DNA from 4 places in the Pseudoduganella sp. R-34 genome. Region 3 is predicted to be linked to each of the others. Evidence: predicted binding sites of a transcription regulator. Region 3 holds the regulator's gene; each other region holds the start of a gene.
What was found. Region 3 encodes sigma-54, which starts transcription at its own class of promoters, with help from an activator protein. Its sites were predicted from a motif close to TGGCANGNAANCTGCTTT; they were not measured.

Region 1: the regulator sigma-54 is predicted to act here: its motif matches at 2,466-2,483, upstream of ACN9MW_RS16695 (PEP-CTERM sorting domain-containing protein).
Region 2: the regulator sigma-54 is predicted to act here: its motif matches at 2,526-2,543, upstream of pepA (flocculation-associated PEP-CTERM protein PepA).
Region 4: the regulator sigma-54 is predicted to act here: its motif matches at 2,177-2,194, upstream of ACN9MW_RS26870 (CmpA/NrtA family ABC transporter substrate-binding protein).

The regions. Positions count from the first base shown of each region.
Region 1 is NZ_CP184572.1:3,634,951-3,639,158, reverse strand. Features, by position in the region: gene ACN9MW_RS16700 (S8 family serine peptidase) at 1-1,625, shown strand, start outside; gene ACN9MW_RS16695 (PEP-CTERM sorting domain-containing protein) at 1,679-2,431, opposite strand; gene ACN9MW_RS16690 (protein adenylyltransferase SelO) at 2,658-4,121, shown strand; gene msrB (peptide-methionine (R)-S-oxide reductase MsrB) at 4,132-4,208, shown strand, end outside.
Region 2 is NZ_CP184572.1:5,572,637-5,576,844, forward strand. Features, by position in the region: gene ACN9MW_RS25645 (sensor histidine kinase) at 1-459, shown strand, start outside; gene ACN9MW_RS25650 (N-acyl amino acid synthase FeeM domain-containing protein) at 659-1,399, shown strand; gene ACN9MW_RS25655 (ThiF family adenylyltransferase) at 1,405-2,298, shown strand; gene pepA (flocculation-associated PEP-CTERM protein PepA) at 2,623-3,435, shown strand; gene groES (co-chaperone GroES) at 3,683-3,973, shown strand; gene groL (chaperonin GroEL) at 4,012-4,208, shown strand, end outside.
Region 3 is NZ_CP184572.1:936,447-940,654, forward strand. Features, by position in the region: gene lptA (lipopolysaccharide transport periplasmic protein LptA) at 1-14, shown strand, start outside; gene lptB (LPS export ABC transporter ATP-binding protein) at 17-772, shown strand; gene ACN9MW_RS04400 (RNA polymerase factor sigma-54) at 782-2,278, shown strand; gene hpf (ribosome hibernation-promoting factor, HPF/YfiA family) at 2,351-2,710, shown strand; gene ACN9MW_RS04410 (enoyl-CoA hydratase/isomerase family protein) at 2,786-3,871, shown strand; gene ACN9MW_RS04415 (Lrp/AsnC family transcriptional regulator) at 3,868-4,208, shown strand, end outside.
Region 4 is NZ_CP184572.1:5,847,887-5,852,094, reverse strand. Features, by position in the region: gene ACN9MW_RS26885 (oxidoreductase) at 1-206, opposite strand, end outside; gene ACN9MW_RS26880 (LysR family transcriptional regulator) at 318-1,217, shown strand; gene ACN9MW_RS26875 (LysR family transcriptional regulator) at 1,199-2,107, shown strand; gene ACN9MW_RS26870 (CmpA/NrtA family ABC transporter substrate-binding protein) at 2,225-3,445, shown strand; gene ntrB (nitrate ABC transporter permease) at 3,688-4,208, shown strand, end outside.

The sequences.
Region 1 (4,208 bases), 2.7 Mb from region 3:
CCGATGAGTTCGCCAAAGACTTGAAAGGCCATGGCGCCGGCAAGGCTCAGAAGCTTGGTCAGAGCAATATCCATATTATTGACGTGCCGCATGGCTCCGAGAGGGCGATTGCCAACAAGCTGAAACACAATCCCCATTTCAAGTTCGCCGAACTTGACCAGCGTGTGGAAGTCAGCGCGACCACCAACGACCCTTACCTGGGCAGCGAATGGCACATCGGAAAGATCGGCGCCAGCGCCGCGTGGGACAAGACACAGGGCGGCAACATCACCATTGCCATCCTGGATTCGGGCGTTGACGCAAGCCACCCCGACTTCTCGGGCCGCCTGGTAGCAGGCTATAACACCTACGACAATAACACCAACACCGCCGACGTCTGCGGCCACGGCACCAAGGCTGCCGGCTCCGCGGCAGCTGCGTCCAATAACGCCATCGGCGTCGCCGGCGTGGCGGGCCAAGCCAGGATCATGCCAGTGCGCATTGCCTACAACAATTCCGGCACCTGCTACGCTTACTTCTCGACCATGGCCAGCGGCGTGACTTGGGCTGCCGACCACGGCGCCCGCGTGGTCAACATCAGCTACGCCAACGTGCCAACCAGCTCGGCCGTGCAAAGCGCTGCCAACTACCTCAAAGGCAAGGGCGGCCTGCTGTTCGTCTCGGCCGGCAACTACAACCGCGATGAAGGCTTCACCCCGACCGACACCATGATCCCGGTCTCGGCCACCGATTCGGCCGACAACCGTGCCAGCTTCTCCAGCTACGGCGCCTTTGTCGCGCTGTCGGCGCCGGGCGCGGGCATCTACACCACCGTCCAGGGTGGCGGCTACGGCGCGGTCAATGGCACCTCCTTCGCCAGCCCGGTCGCCGCAGCGGTGGCAGCCCTGGTGATGTCGGCCAATCCTTCCCTGAGCGCAGACCAGGTGAAGAGCATCCTGTTCACCACCGCTGTCGACCTGGGCACTGCCGGCCGCGACATCTACTTCGGCTATGGCCGTGTGAATGCTTCGGCTGCCGTAGCAAAAGCTGCGGGTACCACAACCACGGCCGACACCACTACGCCAACGGTCTCGATCGCTGCCCCGCTGGGCAGCAGCACGGTGTCGGGCATCGTCTCGGTCAACGTCAACGCTGCTGATAACGTCGGCGTGGCGCGCGTGGACTTGAAAGTCAATAGCACGGTGGTAGCGAGCGATGCGAGCAGCCCATTTAGCTTTGCGTGGGATTCCAAAGGCGTTGCCAACGGTATGGCAACCCTGACGGCCGTCGCGCGTGATGCTGCCGGCAATGTGACCTCTTCCACGCCAGTCAGCGTGAACGTCTCGAACAGTACCACCACCATTTCTCCGACGACCGACACGGTTGCGCCCGTTGTGGCTATCACCAACCCAAGCAATGGCGGCACCGTTCACGGCAACGTCAACGTTACCGTGAATGCATCGGACAATAGCGGCGCGGCTGGGATTTCGATGTCGCTTTACGTGGACGGCGCGCTGGTTGCTTCGGGCAGCGGATCGAGCATGGCCTACAGCTGGAAACCCAGCAACGGCAGCCATACCCTGAAAGCAGTCGCCCGTGATCGCGCCGGTAACACTGCCGCCAGCAGCGTGAGCGTACGCAAGTAAGCGGCTCTAATGAAAAACGGCAGCCTTGGCTGCCGTTTTTCATCAGGTCGCGATCAGCGGATACTGCGCCGGCGGCTGAGCGCCAAACCCAGCAGGCCGACACCGAATATGGCCAACGTAGCAGGCTCTGGAATTTCCTGTTCACCGCCTCCGCATTCCGGACGTGTGTCGCCTGGAGGGCATTCAGGCGGATTGCAGTTTTCTTCTCCGTCCACACAGGCACCGGATTTAGCGGAAGATGCATAGCCCTGGACATGCACTGCTGCAAACAAGCCGTCCGTTCCGCAGGTACGGCCTGGCATGCACGACAGGGACATGAAATCATTGACGCTTAGCGTCTCGCTTAGGTCGACAGAGAGACGCCAGACCGATTCGTTCCCCTGCGCCAGCTCACCCGGGTTCGCATTCACAAAATGGAACACACCATCGTAGCTGCCGGACCCGGTGCCGTTCTGGCAATCCGAGCAGATGCTGGTGTTGGCGTTCACCCCGCTTAACAAGGAGAACGTTCCGGTCTGGGCCAGTGCATCACCGTTGAACCACCAGTCGTTCACATAGATGCCCGGCAACAGCACGCCGGTTGCAACGCTCAGGCTGATGTCCACATAATTCGTGCCATAGTCGGTAAACTTCAGTTGCGCCCACGAGTCGGTTGCAGTCGCCCCAGACTGCAGGGGTGGCGCGTCTCCGGTGTAGACGTTGGCGTTATTAAAATTGAGCGTCCATTCGCCCGCATGAGACAAAGGAGCAACCCCCATCAGCAGTGCTGCTCCCAAGACACCCAGCGCAGTTTTGATACTTTTCATGTTACACCCCCTTTTATTATGGTACGAACTCCTATACGCATATAGCGTGCCTAAAAGTTACTCACCAACGAAATCAATCGGTTAACCTCAGCAGTTAAATCTTGACCCCAAAAATTGTAAGAATTCTCGACATTGACATGAAAGTCACCCCTGATTTCGTACGGAAACTTAGGTTTCCCTTAGGGCGCAAGACGGCCTCGGGTGCCTGCGTTAAAATGCGCTGGACATGAGCGCTACTAACTTCCAGTTTGAAAATTCCTTCGCAGGTTTGCCGCCAGCGTTCTACACTCACCTGATGCCGACTCCATTGCCGGCGCCTTACCTTGTTGGGCTGAGTCCTGCGGCTGCACGCCTCATTGGTCTTGAACCAGCAACGCTGGCGACGCAAGAAGCGGTTGATATCCTGACCGGCAACCGCCTCGCGGAGCGTTCGAAGCCGCTTGCGGCTGTCTATTCCGGCCACCAGTTTGGCGTCTGGGCCGGCCAGCTCGGCGACGGGCGTGCCATCCTGCTCGGCGATCTAGCCACTCCCGAGGGCCCGATCGAGTTGCAGCTGAAAGGCGCCGGCATGACGCCATACTCGAGGATGGGCGATGGACGCGCCGTGCTGCGCTCGTCCATCCGTGAGTTCCTGTGCTCGGAAGCGATGCATGGCCTCGGCATCCCGACCACCCGCGCCTTGTCGGTAGTCGGTTCTGACCAGGGAATCGTGCGCGAATCGATCGAAACCGCGGCCGTCGTCGTCCGCATGGCCCCAACCTTCATCCGGTTTGGTTCTTTTGAACACTGGTACTACAATCGCAAGCCGGATGAACTCAAGCAATTAGCCGATTACGTCATCGACCGCTTCTACCCTTCCCTGCGCGACGAGGAAAACCCGTACGCTGCCTTGCTGGAAGAAGTGACCCGCCGCACCGCGCGCATGATTGCGCACTGGCAAGCAGTAGGCTTCATGCATGGTGTAATGAATTCCGACAATATGTCGATCCTGGGGCTGACTCTCGATTACGGCCCCTTCGGTTTCATGGACGGATTCGACGCCAACCAGATCTGCAACCATAGCGACGAGCGTGGCCGTTACTCGTATTCCAACCAGCCGCAGATCGGTCACTGGAACTGCTACGCCCTCGCGCAAGCCTTGTTGCCGCTGATTGGCGAAGTCGAACTGACCCAGGAAGCGCTCGACGTCTACCAGCCGGAGTTCGCGCGTCACATCGATCAGCTGCTGCATGCCAAGCTCGGTTTGGCTACCACGCAAGAAGGCGACCGCGAACTGCTTGACGGCCTGTTTGCCATCCTGCAAGCCAACCACACTGACTTCACGATTTTCTTCCGCCGCCTGAGCGCCTTGCGCGCCGGCAGCTCGGAAGGCGACGAACCCTTGCGCGACTTGTTCATCGATCGCCCCGCTTTCGATAAATGGGCCGAAGCTTATCGTGCGCGCCTGCGCGCCGAAAACAGCGACGATGCTGCGCGCAAACTTGCGATGGATCAGGTCAATCCCAAGTATGTGCTGCGAAACTATATGGCACAGCTCGCCATCGAAAAGGCGCAAAATAAGGACTTTTCCGAAGTCGAGCGCCTCTTGACCCTGCTCGAACGCCCCTTCGACGAACAAGCAGAGAATGAACAATATGCAGGCTTTCCGCCAGACTGGTCCAGCCAGCTCTCGGTAAGCTGCTCTTCGTGAGAGATCAACAATGAGCGACAAAGTTGTCAAGACCGATGCCGAATGGCGCGCCCAGCTCGACCCGATGGAATACCAGGTTACCCGCCA
Region 2 (4,208 bases), 2.2 Mb from region 3:
CAGGCGCTCGACCTGGTGCCGGTCCTGCGCGAACTGGCCGACGACCTGGACCTGATGGCGCCCGAGCGCCCGCTGCGGCTTGACATGCCGCCGCGCATGCAGGCGCAAGGCGATGCGGACCTGCTGCGCCAGGTACTGCAAAACCTGGTCAGCAATGCCGTCAAATACGGCGTGCCGCAAGGCTGGATCGCCATCACCGGCCGCCGCACCGCCAGCGGCTGGCAGATCGACGTGGCCAACGCCTCCGCCGGCATCGCCTTCGAGCAGCGCGACCGCCTGTTCGACCGCTTCTACCGCGCCGGCCATGCCTACAACCGCCGCGTGGCCGGCGTGGGACTGGGCCTGGCCCTGGCGCGCGAGATCGCCCGCGCCCACGGCGGCGAACTGCGCCTGTCCGACTGCACCTCCAGCGAGGTGACGTTCAGCCTGTCCCTGCCTGCAAGCGCAAGCGACAACTGACTAGCATTTCAGGCATATCAAGCTCCCAAGAAATATAGCCGTCCGGAAATGCCAAACACCCTTCGTTCATAGAGGGGACGTGCCGGCACGCCCTTCCCGCGCACGCTTGCATGAGCTCCCGTTGCGACAGCAAGCTGAACTTGTCATTATTTATTTACGAAAAGACCACAAATTCTGACAAGTTTTGCTGGGAGGGACTATGCAGTACAAGCAGGTCGAACGGGTCGACGCTGCGCTGGACGCAACACGCACCGACGACCCCTTTCGCGATGACCGCTTGCTGGCGGAAATGCAGGACATCGTCACCGGGGAGAACACCTTCGGCATCAGATTAGTCGACACGCCCGAAGGGCGTAGCAAGGCTAGCATGCTGATCCACAAGATGTACGCCTGGCGTGGCCTGGAGGGCACCCATGCACTGACCGATGACCCGAACCGCGTCACGCTCATGGCGCACAACCGCGACGAAGCAGTCGGCACGCTGACCCTGGGGCTGGACAGCCCATCCGGCATCCTGGCCGACCAGCTGTTCCGCGCCGAGATCGACGCCTTCCGGGCGCGCGGCAAACGTGTCTGCGAATTCATCAAGCTGGCCTTCGACATGGGGCCAAAATCGAAGAGCTACCTGGCAGCGCTGATCCACCTGGCCGTCATGTATGCCTACGACATCCACCGCTACGACGTGCTGTTCATCGAAGTCACGCCGCGCCATCGCCAGTTCTACCAGCGCATGCTCGGCTTTCGCCAGCTTGGCGAAGAGGTCGTCAATCCGCGCGTCAACGTGCGCGGGGTGCTGATGCACATCGAACTGTCGTACATGAAGGAGCAGATCCGCCTCCATGGCGGACAGCCCGATTCCGAGGAACGTTCCTTCTATCCCCTGTTCTTCTCGCAGCATGAAGAAGCGGGAATCATCAACCGCCTGCGGGAACAGGAATAATCGCCATGGCCGAATCCAACACCGAACGCCGCTTCGATTACGAGCAAGCCTTCTCGCGCAATATCGGCTGGGTCACCGAAGCGGAGCAGCAGGCACTGCGCAACAAATGCGTGGCGATCGCCGGCGTCGGCGGCGTGGGCGGCGTGCATTTGCTGGCCTTGGCGCGCATGGGCGTGGGCGCCTTCCACCTGGCCGACTTCGACACCTTCGACATCCCCAACTTCAACCGCCAGGCCGGCGCCTTCATGTCGACGCTGGGCCAGCCCAAGGTGGAGGTGATGGCGCGCATGGCGCGCGACATCAACCCCGAAGTCAAGATCCGCACCTTTCCGCAGGGCGTCAACCAGGGCAACCTGCGCGATTTCCTGCAGGGGGCGGACGTGTATGTCGACGGGCTCGACTTCTTCGCCTTCGAGGCGCGCAAGCAGACCTATGCCATGTGCGAGGCGCTGGGCGTGCCGGCCACTTGCGCGGCGCCGTTGGGCATGAGCGTGGCGGGCCTGAACTTCGTGCCGGGCGGGACGACCTTCGAAGAGTACTTCGGCTGGGGCGACCTGCCGGAGCTGGACATGGCAATCCGCTTCCTGGTCGGCCTGGCGCCGGCCGCCCTGCACCGCAGCTACCTGGTGCCGGGCGGTATCAACCTGGCGGAGCGGCGCGGCGCCTCGACCTCGATGGCTTGCCAGCTTTGCTCGGGCGTGGCCGCCACCCAGGCCATCAAGATGATGCTCAAGCGCGGCAAGATCCTGGCCGCACCGCATGGCTTCCAGTACGACGCCTATCGCGACAAATTCGTCTACACCTGGCGACCGGGCGGCAATAGCCATCCCCTGAACTGGCTAGCAATTCAGTTAGCCAAGCGCAAATTCTCGGCAATGCTTGCCGCGCAGTCGAAATAAATGCAGTTTAATTTTAAATTAATACTCACGCCGAGCGCGGCATAAAAAGTCACACAAAATATCAAAACATGCGAATGCTCACCAAATATATCATCCAAGTCATTGAATTTGCTACTTAATCTTGAGAAGCTACATGTCGGAATATTTTACAGAGCAGGCCGCGCAGCGCAAACAACATGGTTTGAAAGTTAATACTAAGTTTTTGTTTTTCGGCCGCATTTTAAATGTGGCATATGTATTGCTTTGATAAAGATCATGACCTGAACAAATTTAATGCTCAGTCATCCCAAAACTGGTGCTTTATCCTCTCAACGGAGAAATGTAATGAAGATTCTCACACCTAGCGTTCGCGGCCTGGCCGCCAGCATGCTGCTAGCGTTTGGCGCTCTGGCAACTGGCAGCGCTGCCGCTGCACCCTCCTTCCAGGTGGACCCAACGGGACTGGCACCTGCCGGCAACATCTTCACCGCCGACGCCATCAACGGCGTGTCGTCCGCGCGCGTGGCCTATACCGGCGTGGGCAACAATTACGTGTCCAACGGCTACATCGTGTTCAGCGGCTTCTCGCTGAATTCGAACAACGTGTCGACTGCGGATACCCGCGTCAACTTCGACTATGGCTTGTATGCCACTTTCCACCAGGACTTCTCTTGCAGCGGCATTCTTGGCCCGGGCGTTTCCTGCACCCCGACCGCGCTGTCGCTGCAGCTGTGGGCCGACGTCGGCAACGACAACACCTATAACCAGGCCGTGGTCGGAACCGATCCGTCCATTAACTTTGCCGGCGCCCAGACCCAGCTGGCCTGGTCCGACTTTGCCTACAATGGCGTCGGCGGCATCGACAACCTCGGCGGCGTGTTCCAGAACGTCACCATGAGCTGGTTCCTGACTGCGGAAGGCAAAGCCTACTTCTTCGACCCGGATCCGTTCTACACTGCCTCGTTCGCAGCATTCAACAACACCACGCAAGGCGTCGATTGCGATACCGTGGATTGCACCAACGCCCTCGACATTGCCATCACGCAGGAAGGCGGTATCCTCGATTTTGTCGCCCCCGTCCCTGAACCGGGCGTGCTGGGGCTGCTCGGCATCGGCCTGCTCGGCATGGCCGGCGTGTATCGCCGCAAACAGCATTGATCTGCATGCCTGACCAAGATGGGACCGGCGACGGTCCCATTTTTCTTTTATAACTGCCCCGCTTTACCCCCTCCCCGCCACTCGCGCGCCATGCCGTTGCATCTCTGGCATGATTGATATCAATTCAACGTTTGACCAAGCGCAAAGAAATTCCCTTGAAAAGGGAAAGTGTCGTCCCTATAATTGTTGGCACTCGTTAGCCGAGAGTGCTAACAACTGTCAATAAACCGAGTAAAAGGAGTTTTGTATGAACCTTCGCCCTTTGCATGACCGCGTCATCGTCAAACGCCTGGACCAGGAAACCAAGACCGCGTCCGGCCTGATCATCCCTGATGCAGCCGCTGAAAAGCCGGACCAGGGTGAAGTGCTGGCAGTTGGCAACGGCAAAGTTGCTGACAACGGCACCGTGCGTGCTCTGGAAGTGAAAGTGGGCGACCGCGTTCTGTTCGGCAAATACGCCGGCCAAGCCGTCAAGGTAGACGGCCAGGAACTGCTGGTAATGCGCGAAGAAGACATCATGGCCGTGGTACAGAAGTAATCACAGCCCCCTAGATACAGAATTCAGGAGAAACAAACATGGCAGCTAAAGAAGTCATTTTCGGCGATTCCGCACGTTCCAAGATGGTCGAAGGCGTGAACATCCTCGCCAACGCAGTGAAAGTCACCCTGGGCCCGAAAGGCCGCAACGTGGTGCTGGAGCGCTCCTTCGGCGCCCCAACCGTCACCAAGGACGGCGTTTCGGTCGCCAAAGAGATCGAACTGAAAGACAAGCT
Region 3 (4,208 bases):
CGGAGAAGAAGTAAGCATGCAAGCAAATAACTGCGCCAGCACGCTGGTCGTGCGCGGCCTCCAGAAAACCTATGGCAAGCGCCAGGTGGTGCACGACGTTTCGCTGCAAGTCGATTGCGGTGAAGTGGTCGGCCTGCTCGGTCCCAACGGTGCCGGCAAGACTACCTCTTTCTACATGATCGTCGGCCTGGTGGCTTCCGATGCAGGCACCATCGATATCGGCGGCACCGACGTGTCGAGCCTGCCGATCCACAAGCGCGCCACGCTGGGCCTGTCCTACCTGCCGCAGGAAGCTTCGGTGTTCCGCAAGCTGACGGTGGAAGAAAACATCCGTGCCGTGCTGGAACTGCAGAAGGTGGACGGCAAGCCTCTGCCCAAGGCGGAAATCAAGCAGCGCCTGGAATCGCTGCTGGCCGACTTGCAAATCGAGAAGCTGCGCGAGAACCCGGCCCTGTCGCTGTCGGGTGGCGAGCGCCGCCGCGTGGAAATTGCGCGCGCCCTGGCCACCAACCCGCGCTTCGTGCTGCTGGACGAACCGTTTGCCGGCGTGGATCCGATCGCCGTGATCGAAATCCAACGTATTGTGCGTTTCCTGAAGGAGCGCAATATCGGTGTGCTGATCACCGACCATAATGTGCGTGAGACCCTCGGCATTTGCGACCGCGCCTACATCATCAACCAGGGCGCCGTGCTGGCCTCGGGCCGCCCGGACGACATCATTGCCAACGAATCCGTTCGCCGCGTCTACCTCGGCGAACACTTCCGCATGTAAACGAAGGCCATGAAACAAACACTGCAACTGCGAACCTCGCAACACCTGGCGCTGACGCCGCAGCTGCAACAATCCATCCGCCTGCTGCAGCTGTCCACGCTGGAGCTGCACCAGGAGTTGGAACAGCTGCTTGGCGACAATCCCATGCTGGAGCGCCTTGACGACCCGCTCGACCACTCGGTACGGCTGCTGGCCGATGGCGCCATCAGCCAGGGCAACGGCAATGGCACCGAAGCTCCCGCCACGCCTTCGGCTGAAGGCCCGCAAGGCGAGGGCGGCGAAGCCCCGGCCGCTGCCGGCGAAAGCGATACCTATGAAGGCGGCGACCATGAAGCCGGCAACGGCAGCGACGACGCCGACTGGAGCGCCAGCGCCGGCAGCAAATCCGCCGACGACGAAGACAGCCGCCCGCAACTGGAAGCTTCCGGCTGCACGCTGCGCGAACACCTGCTCGAGCAGATGCGCGTCACCGTGCAGGAGCCGCGCGACCGCGCGCTGATGGAACTGATCATCGATGCGCTGGACGAGAACGGCTACCTGGAAGAGCCGCTGGAAGAAATCCACGAGCGCCTGCCGCCCGAGCTGGAAATCGAACTGGACGACCTGCGCTGCAGCCTGGTGCTGCTGCAAAGCTTCGATCCGCCCGGCGTCGCCGCACGCAATGCCTCCGAATGCCTGGCGCTGCAGATCAGGCGCATGCCCGGCGTGCCGCTGGTGACGCGCCGCATGGCGCTGACCATCGTCGAGAAGCACCTGACCTGGTTCGCCCAGCGCGAGTTCACCAAGCTGAAGAAAGCGCTCGACTGCGACGATGAAGACTTGCGCGAAGCACAGTGCGTGATCCGCCAGTGCAACCCGCATCCGGGCGCCGAATTTGCGTCAGGCGAGTCAGACTACGTGGTGCCGGACGTGATCGTGAAAAAGGGCCGCGGCGGCTGGATCGTCACCCTGAACAACGACGTGGTGCCGCGCCTGCGCGTGAACGCGCTGTATGCCAACCTGCTCAAGCAAGGCAAGAGCGAGTCGCAGATGAATGGCCAGCTGCAGGAGGCCAAGTGGTTGATCAAGAATATGCGCCAGCGCTTCGACACGATCCTGCGCGTCGCGGAAGCGATAGTAGAAAGACAAAAGAACTTTTTCAGTCATGGCGCAGTGGCCATGAGACCCCTTGTGTTGCGTGAAATTGCTGATACACTGGGACTACACGAGAGCACTATTTCTCGCGTAACAACTCAAAAATATATGCTCACCCCGCATGGCATGTTTGAGTTGAAATATTTCTTTGGTAGCCACGTCGCGACCGAAGCCGGGGGGGAGGCTTCCTCGACTGCGATACGGGCACTGATCGTGCAATTGACAGGAGCAGAAGACCCGAAAAATCCTTTATCCGACAGTAAGATTGCGGACATGCTGGGTGAACAAGGCATGGTGATTGCGCGACGGACTGTTGCCAAATATCGAGAAGCGTTGAAGATCCCTCCAGTTAGCCTCCGCAAATCGTTGTAGTGCAGTGCATGGGTTCCTCTGTGCGTTTCGGCGTGCACGAACTCGAGAGCGACATCATCTTTAGGAGTGTGTATGAATCTCACCATCAGTGGACATCATGTCGAAGTGACCCCAGCCATTCGCGAGTACGTGCAGAACAAGCTGGAACGAGTCAAGCGCCATTTCGATCAAGTAATCGATATTGCTGTCATCCTGACTGTAGATAACCTCACCGAGAAAGAGAAACGCCAGAAAGCCGAAATCAACCTGCGCATGTCTGGCAAAACTGTTTACGTCGAAAGCCTGTCGCAAGACCTTTACGCCGCCATCGATACCCTGATTGATAAACTGGATCGCCAGGTCATGAAATACAAGGACCGTGTGCAGAACCACAGTCATGCGGCCATCAAGCATTTCCCGGATACGTATGAGGCACCACCCACCGCCATGTAAAGGACTGGCCGTGCAGCACACCAAAGGGCGCAATTGGCGCCCTTTTTTGCGACCAGTGTGCGTTAGAATATTTGCATGAGCGAACACGTACACACCCAACTCTCCAACGGTACCGGCTTCATCACGCTGGACCGCCCCAAGACCCTCAATTCACTGTCCCTCGACATGGTGCGCGCGATGACGCAGGCGCTGCTGGCATGGCGCGACGATGCGTCGGTGGCGGCGGTCGTGGTGCGCAGCAGCAGCGAACGCGCGCTGTGCGCAGGCGGCGATATCCGCTTCTTCCACGACGTCGGCCGCGGCAATACGCAAGGCGGCAGCGCGCTGCTGGAAGACTTCTTCACCGAAGAATATGCGCTGAACCATTTAATCCATTTCTACCCCAAGCCTTATGTGGCGCTGATGGATGGCGTGGTGATGGGCGGCGGCATGGGCATCGCGCAGGGCGGGCCGGAGTGCGGCGTGCGCATCGTCACGGGCCGTACCAGGATGGCGATGCCCGAGGTGAACATCGGCCTGTTTCCCGACGTGGGCAGCAGTCACTTCCTGTCGCATGCGCCGGGCCAGCTTGGCATGTGGCTCGGCCTCACCGGGCTGACGGTCGGCGCCGCGGATGCGCTCTACCTCGACCTGGCTGACTACTTCGTGCCGGAAACTGAACTGGCCGGACTGGCCAAGCTGTTCGAGTCGACGCCCGGCAAATCGTTGCGCGATGCTGTCGCGGTCTTTGCCTGCCCGCACAACGCCTTCGCCGGCGACAGCGAACTGGAAGCGCAGCGTGCCCTGATCGATCAGCATTTCTCGGCGGGCTCGGTACCCGCCATCATGGATTCGCTGCGAGGCGACAGCACGCCTTTCGCGCAGAAATCGCTGAAGGCAATGGAATTGCGCTCGCCGCTGATGATGAGCGTGACCCACGAGCTGCTGAAGCGCGGCGCGTCGCTGGGCGTGTCCGACTGCTTGCGCATGGAGCGCAACCTGGTGCGCCGCAACTTCGAACACGGCGAGATTTTCGAGGGCGTACGCGCCCTGGTGATCGACAAGGACAACCAGCCGCAGTGGAATCCCGCAACGCTGGCCGAAGTGACGCCCGCCATGGTGGAGCGCTTCTTCGAACCATGCTGGCCGGCCTGGGCGCACCCCTTGCGCCACCTCGCATGAGGGATCTGGACCGGATCGACCGGGGCATCCTGAATATCCTGCAAGAAGATGCCAGCACGCCGTTGCGCGAGATCGCGGAGCGCGTGCATTCGTCGGTCGCGACCTGCCAGCGCCGCATCGAAAGGCTGCGCAACGACGGCGTGCTGGTCAAGGCTGTCGCGCTGGTTGACCGCGCGCTTGCCGGGCGGCCCCTGACGGTATTCGTGTCGGTCGAACTGGAGAAGCAGAATACCGACATCCTCAAGCAGTTCGAGCACCGCATGCGTTCCGAGCCCGAGGTGATGTCCTGCTACGAAGTGGCCGGCGAGTTCGACTTCCACCTGATCGTCACGGTGGA
Region 4 (4,208 bases), 1.9 Mb from region 3:
GCCTGGGTGGCAACTACGGCGGCTGCTTCCTTTGTCACATCGAGTTGCAGCGGCAGCAGCTGGGGATGCGCGCCAAGGGCGTCGACAATCGCTTGCGGGTTGCGGGCGGCTGCTACCACGGAGTCGCCGCGCGCCAGTGCGTCGCGGGCAATCAGCAGGCCGAAGCCGCGGGAGGCGCCAGTGATGAACCAGACTTTGTTTGCCATGATCTTGCTCCTTCAAGAGTGGGTAGTTGGTGAAGGGCATATTAGGCTTCGGAGAGCTGCTACACTAGCCATAGTAAAGGTGATTGATCTTCAACTATTGGTTGTAAATGAATGGATAAGGCCCGCGTCATCACGTTGTTCATCGGCGTCGTGCATGCCGGCAGCTTCAGCCAGGCGGCGGTCGATGCCGGCCTGTCGGCCCAGGCGGTCAGCAAGGCGATTCGCCAGCTGGAGGAATACCTCGGCGTGCGCCTGTTCCATCGCACGACACGCAGCCTGAGTCTTACGGACGAAGGCCAGCGCCTGTTCGAGCTGGCCAACCCGGGCCTGCGCTTGCTGGACGAGGCGCTGGACCACGTTCAGAACAGCCGCGAGGCGGTTGACGGCATGATCCGCGTCGCCGCACCTACCTCGCTGGGCACGGTGGTGCTGGCGCCGCTGCTGCGCGAATTCCAGGAGCTGTATCCGAGCGCGCATTTCGACATGCTGTTCGACGACCACTTCACCGACTTGACCGAGGCGAAGATCGACGTCGGCTTCAGGGCGGGGAATCCGCCGGAGCGCAACCTGGTTGCGCGCCAGCTGGGCAGGATTCCTTTGCATATCTGCGCTTCGCCCGGCTATATCGAGCGCCACGGCGCCCCGCGCACCGTGGAAGAATTGCTGCACCATCGCTGCACCGGTTTCCGCCAGCCGAACACGGGCCGCGTGATTCCGTGGGAACTCAAAGGGCAGGGCGGCACGGTGTACCAGGACGTGCCCTGCGTGGCGACGTTCAATACGGCGGAGGGCGAGGTCGAGGCGGTGCGCGCCGGGGTCGGCATCGGCCAGCTGGCGCTGTACATGGTGGAGCGCGACCTGGCGGAAGGGCGGCTGGTGCACCTGCTGCCGACCCATGTGACGGCAAATGCGGCCGTTTACATGTACTATCCGCAGCGCAGCCGCATGCCGATGCGCGTGCGGCACTTTATCGACTTCATGGTGAAACGCAAATGGACCGCCTTTACCTGATGACCGTCTACGTGGCTGTGGCCGAGGAGCAGGGCTTTGCGGCAGGCGCGCGCCGGCTAGGCATGTCGCCGCCCGCCGTTACGCGCGCGGTGGCGGCGCTGGAAGAAAGGCTGGGCGCCAGGCTGCTGGACCGCACCACGCGCCATGTGCGCGTGACGGAAGCCGGCCAGCGCTACCTGGATGATGCGCGCCGGATCATCGCGGAAGTCGACGAGGCCGACGATGCAGTTGCCGGCATCAACGCCGCGCCGTGCGGCCACCTTACAGTGACGGCGCCGGTGCTGTTTGGACGCATCTACGTGGTGCCGGGCATTGTCGATTACCTGCAGCGCTATCCGGCGATGGATATTTCCACTGTCTTCGTCGACCGCGTGACCAACTTGCTGGAAGAAGGCATCGATGTCGGCATCCGCATCGGCGAGCTGCCTGATTCGAGCATGCGCGCCATTCCGGTCGGGCAGGTGCGGCGCATGATCATCGCTTCGCCTTCCTATATAGAGAAGCATGGCGCGCCGAGCACGCCGCAGGAGCTGGAGCAGCACACCATTGTCGCCTCGTCCGGCTCCAGCGTGCCTCCGGACTGGCGCTTCCAGAATGGCGCCGGCAGGCAATCGCTGCGCGTCAAGCCGCGCCTGGGCGTGAACAATAACGACTCTGCCATCGAAGCAGTGCGCAGCGGCTTCGGCATCGCGCGCCTGCTGTCCTACCAGGCGGCAGCCTTGCTCGATGCAGGCGAGCTGGTTGAGGTGCTGCAGGACTACGCGACGCCGGCGGTGCCTATCCATATCATCCACCGTGACAGCCGTCAGGGCTCGACCCGCATCCGCAGCTTCGTGGACCTGATGGCCGAACGCCTGCGCACCGATCCGAGGCTTCACCCGGTGCGTTGACGGCGCTAAATTGGTGCGGTGCACAAACAAAGTGCTGGATTTCCACCGCCTTTCCCCCTGAAAGCGGGGTGGCACGGCGCTTGCAATATCCCCATTATTTACAAACCGGGGATAGAGATGGATCGCACGTTCAGCCTTACCCGTCGTCGCCTGCTTGCTGCGGGCGCTGCGACAGCCTTATCGAATTACGCCTGGGCTGCAGGCTCCGACAAGCCTGAGAAAGAAGAAGTCAAAGTCGGCTTCATTCCATTGACCGATTGCGCCTCGGTCGTGATGGCTTCTGTGCTGGGCTTCGACAAGAAGTACGGCATCAAGATCGTCTTGAGCAAGGAGGCGTCCTGGCCCGCCGTGCGGGACAAGCTGGTGAACGGTGAACTCGACGCGGCCCATGTGCTGTATGGGCTGGTGTATGGCGTCCACCTGGGCGCTGGCGGTCCGAAGAAGGACATGGCCGTACTGATGAACCTCAATCACAACGGCCAGGCGATCACGCTGTCGAAGAAACTGTCCGACAAAGGCGCAGTCGATGGCGCTTCGTTGGCGAAGCTGATGCGCACCGACCAGCGCGAGTACACCTTCGCACAGACGTTCCCGACCGGCACCCATGCGATGTGGCTGTATTACTGGCTGGCGTCGTATGGCATCAACCCGATGACGGACGCCAAGGTCATTACGGTGCCGCCGCCGCAGATGGTCGCCAATATGCGGATCGGGAACATGGATGGCTTTTGCGTGGGCGAGCCATGGAACCACCGCGCGATTGTGGATGGCGTCGGCATCACGGCCACGACAACGCAGGACATCTGGCGTGACCATCCGGAGAAGGTGCTGGGTACCAGCGCGGAGTGGGTGAAGAAGTATCCCAATACTGCACGCGCACTCATCGCTGCGGTGCTGGATGCTGGACGCTGGATTGATGCGTCCCTGTCGAACAAGGTGAAGATGGCGGAAGCCATTGCCGACAAATCCTACGTCAACACGACGGTCGATGTGATTGGCCAGCGCATCATGGGCCGCTACCAGAATGGCCTGGGCAAAACCTGGGACGATCCGAACTACATGAAGTTCTTCAATGACGGCGCGGTGAATTTCCCATACCTCAGCGACGGCATGTGGTTCCTCACGCAACAGAAGCGCTGGGGCTTGCTGAAGGCGGAGCCGGATTACCTGGCAGTTGCCACGCAAATCAACCAGATCGATGTGTACAAGGACGGCGCGGCTATGGCGAAGGTGAGCGTACCAAAGTCGCCCCTGCGCAGCGTAAAGATGATCGACGGCACGACCTGGGACGGCAAGAATCCCAAGGCCTATGCTGATTCGTTCAAGATCAGAGCGTGAAGGGAGGCCTTATGAGTGCTATGTACGGAACGATAGACGGGGCCGGCGCGGGCACGCCTGGCACACACGGCGCACTGACCGCGCAGGACGCTGCGCGGGAAGCAGCTGCAGCCGCATTGGCCGCGGCTGGCGTGGGGCGGGCAATCGATATGAAGGTGGACGTTGCGCCGGCAGGACAGGCTGGGAAGGCGGGAGCATCAGTGCAACCGGCGCCCGCGGTGCCGGGAAGGCCAACGCGCCGCATGCGGCTGGCGGCGAAAGGCGTGCACCTGGCGCCGGAAGGTGGGCGGCTGCGGCCCTTTGTCATGAAAGTACTGCCGCCGCTGCTTGGCTTGTCGCTGCTGGTGCTGGCTTGGCAAATCCTGGCGGTACGCAACGCAGGCTTTCCCACTCCGCTGGAGACCTGGCATGAGGCGGTGAAGCTGTTCTCGGACCCGTTCTACCGCAAGGGTCCGAATGACCAGGGCATTGGCTGGAACATCCTGGCCTCGCTGCGCCGCGTCGCGCTGGGCTTCGGCCTGGCGGCGCTGGTGGGTATTCCGCTTGGCTTCCTGATCGGACGCTTCAGCTTTTTGTACGGCATGTTCAGCCCTTTAATCAGTTTGCTGAAGCCCGTATCGCCCTTGGCCTGGCTGCCGATTGGCCTGCTGGTGTTCAAGGCGGCCGATCCAGCCGCGATCTGGGCCATCTTCATTTGTTCGATCTGGCCCATGATCGTTAACACCGCCGTCGGCGTGCAGCGCGTGCCGCAGGATTACCTGAA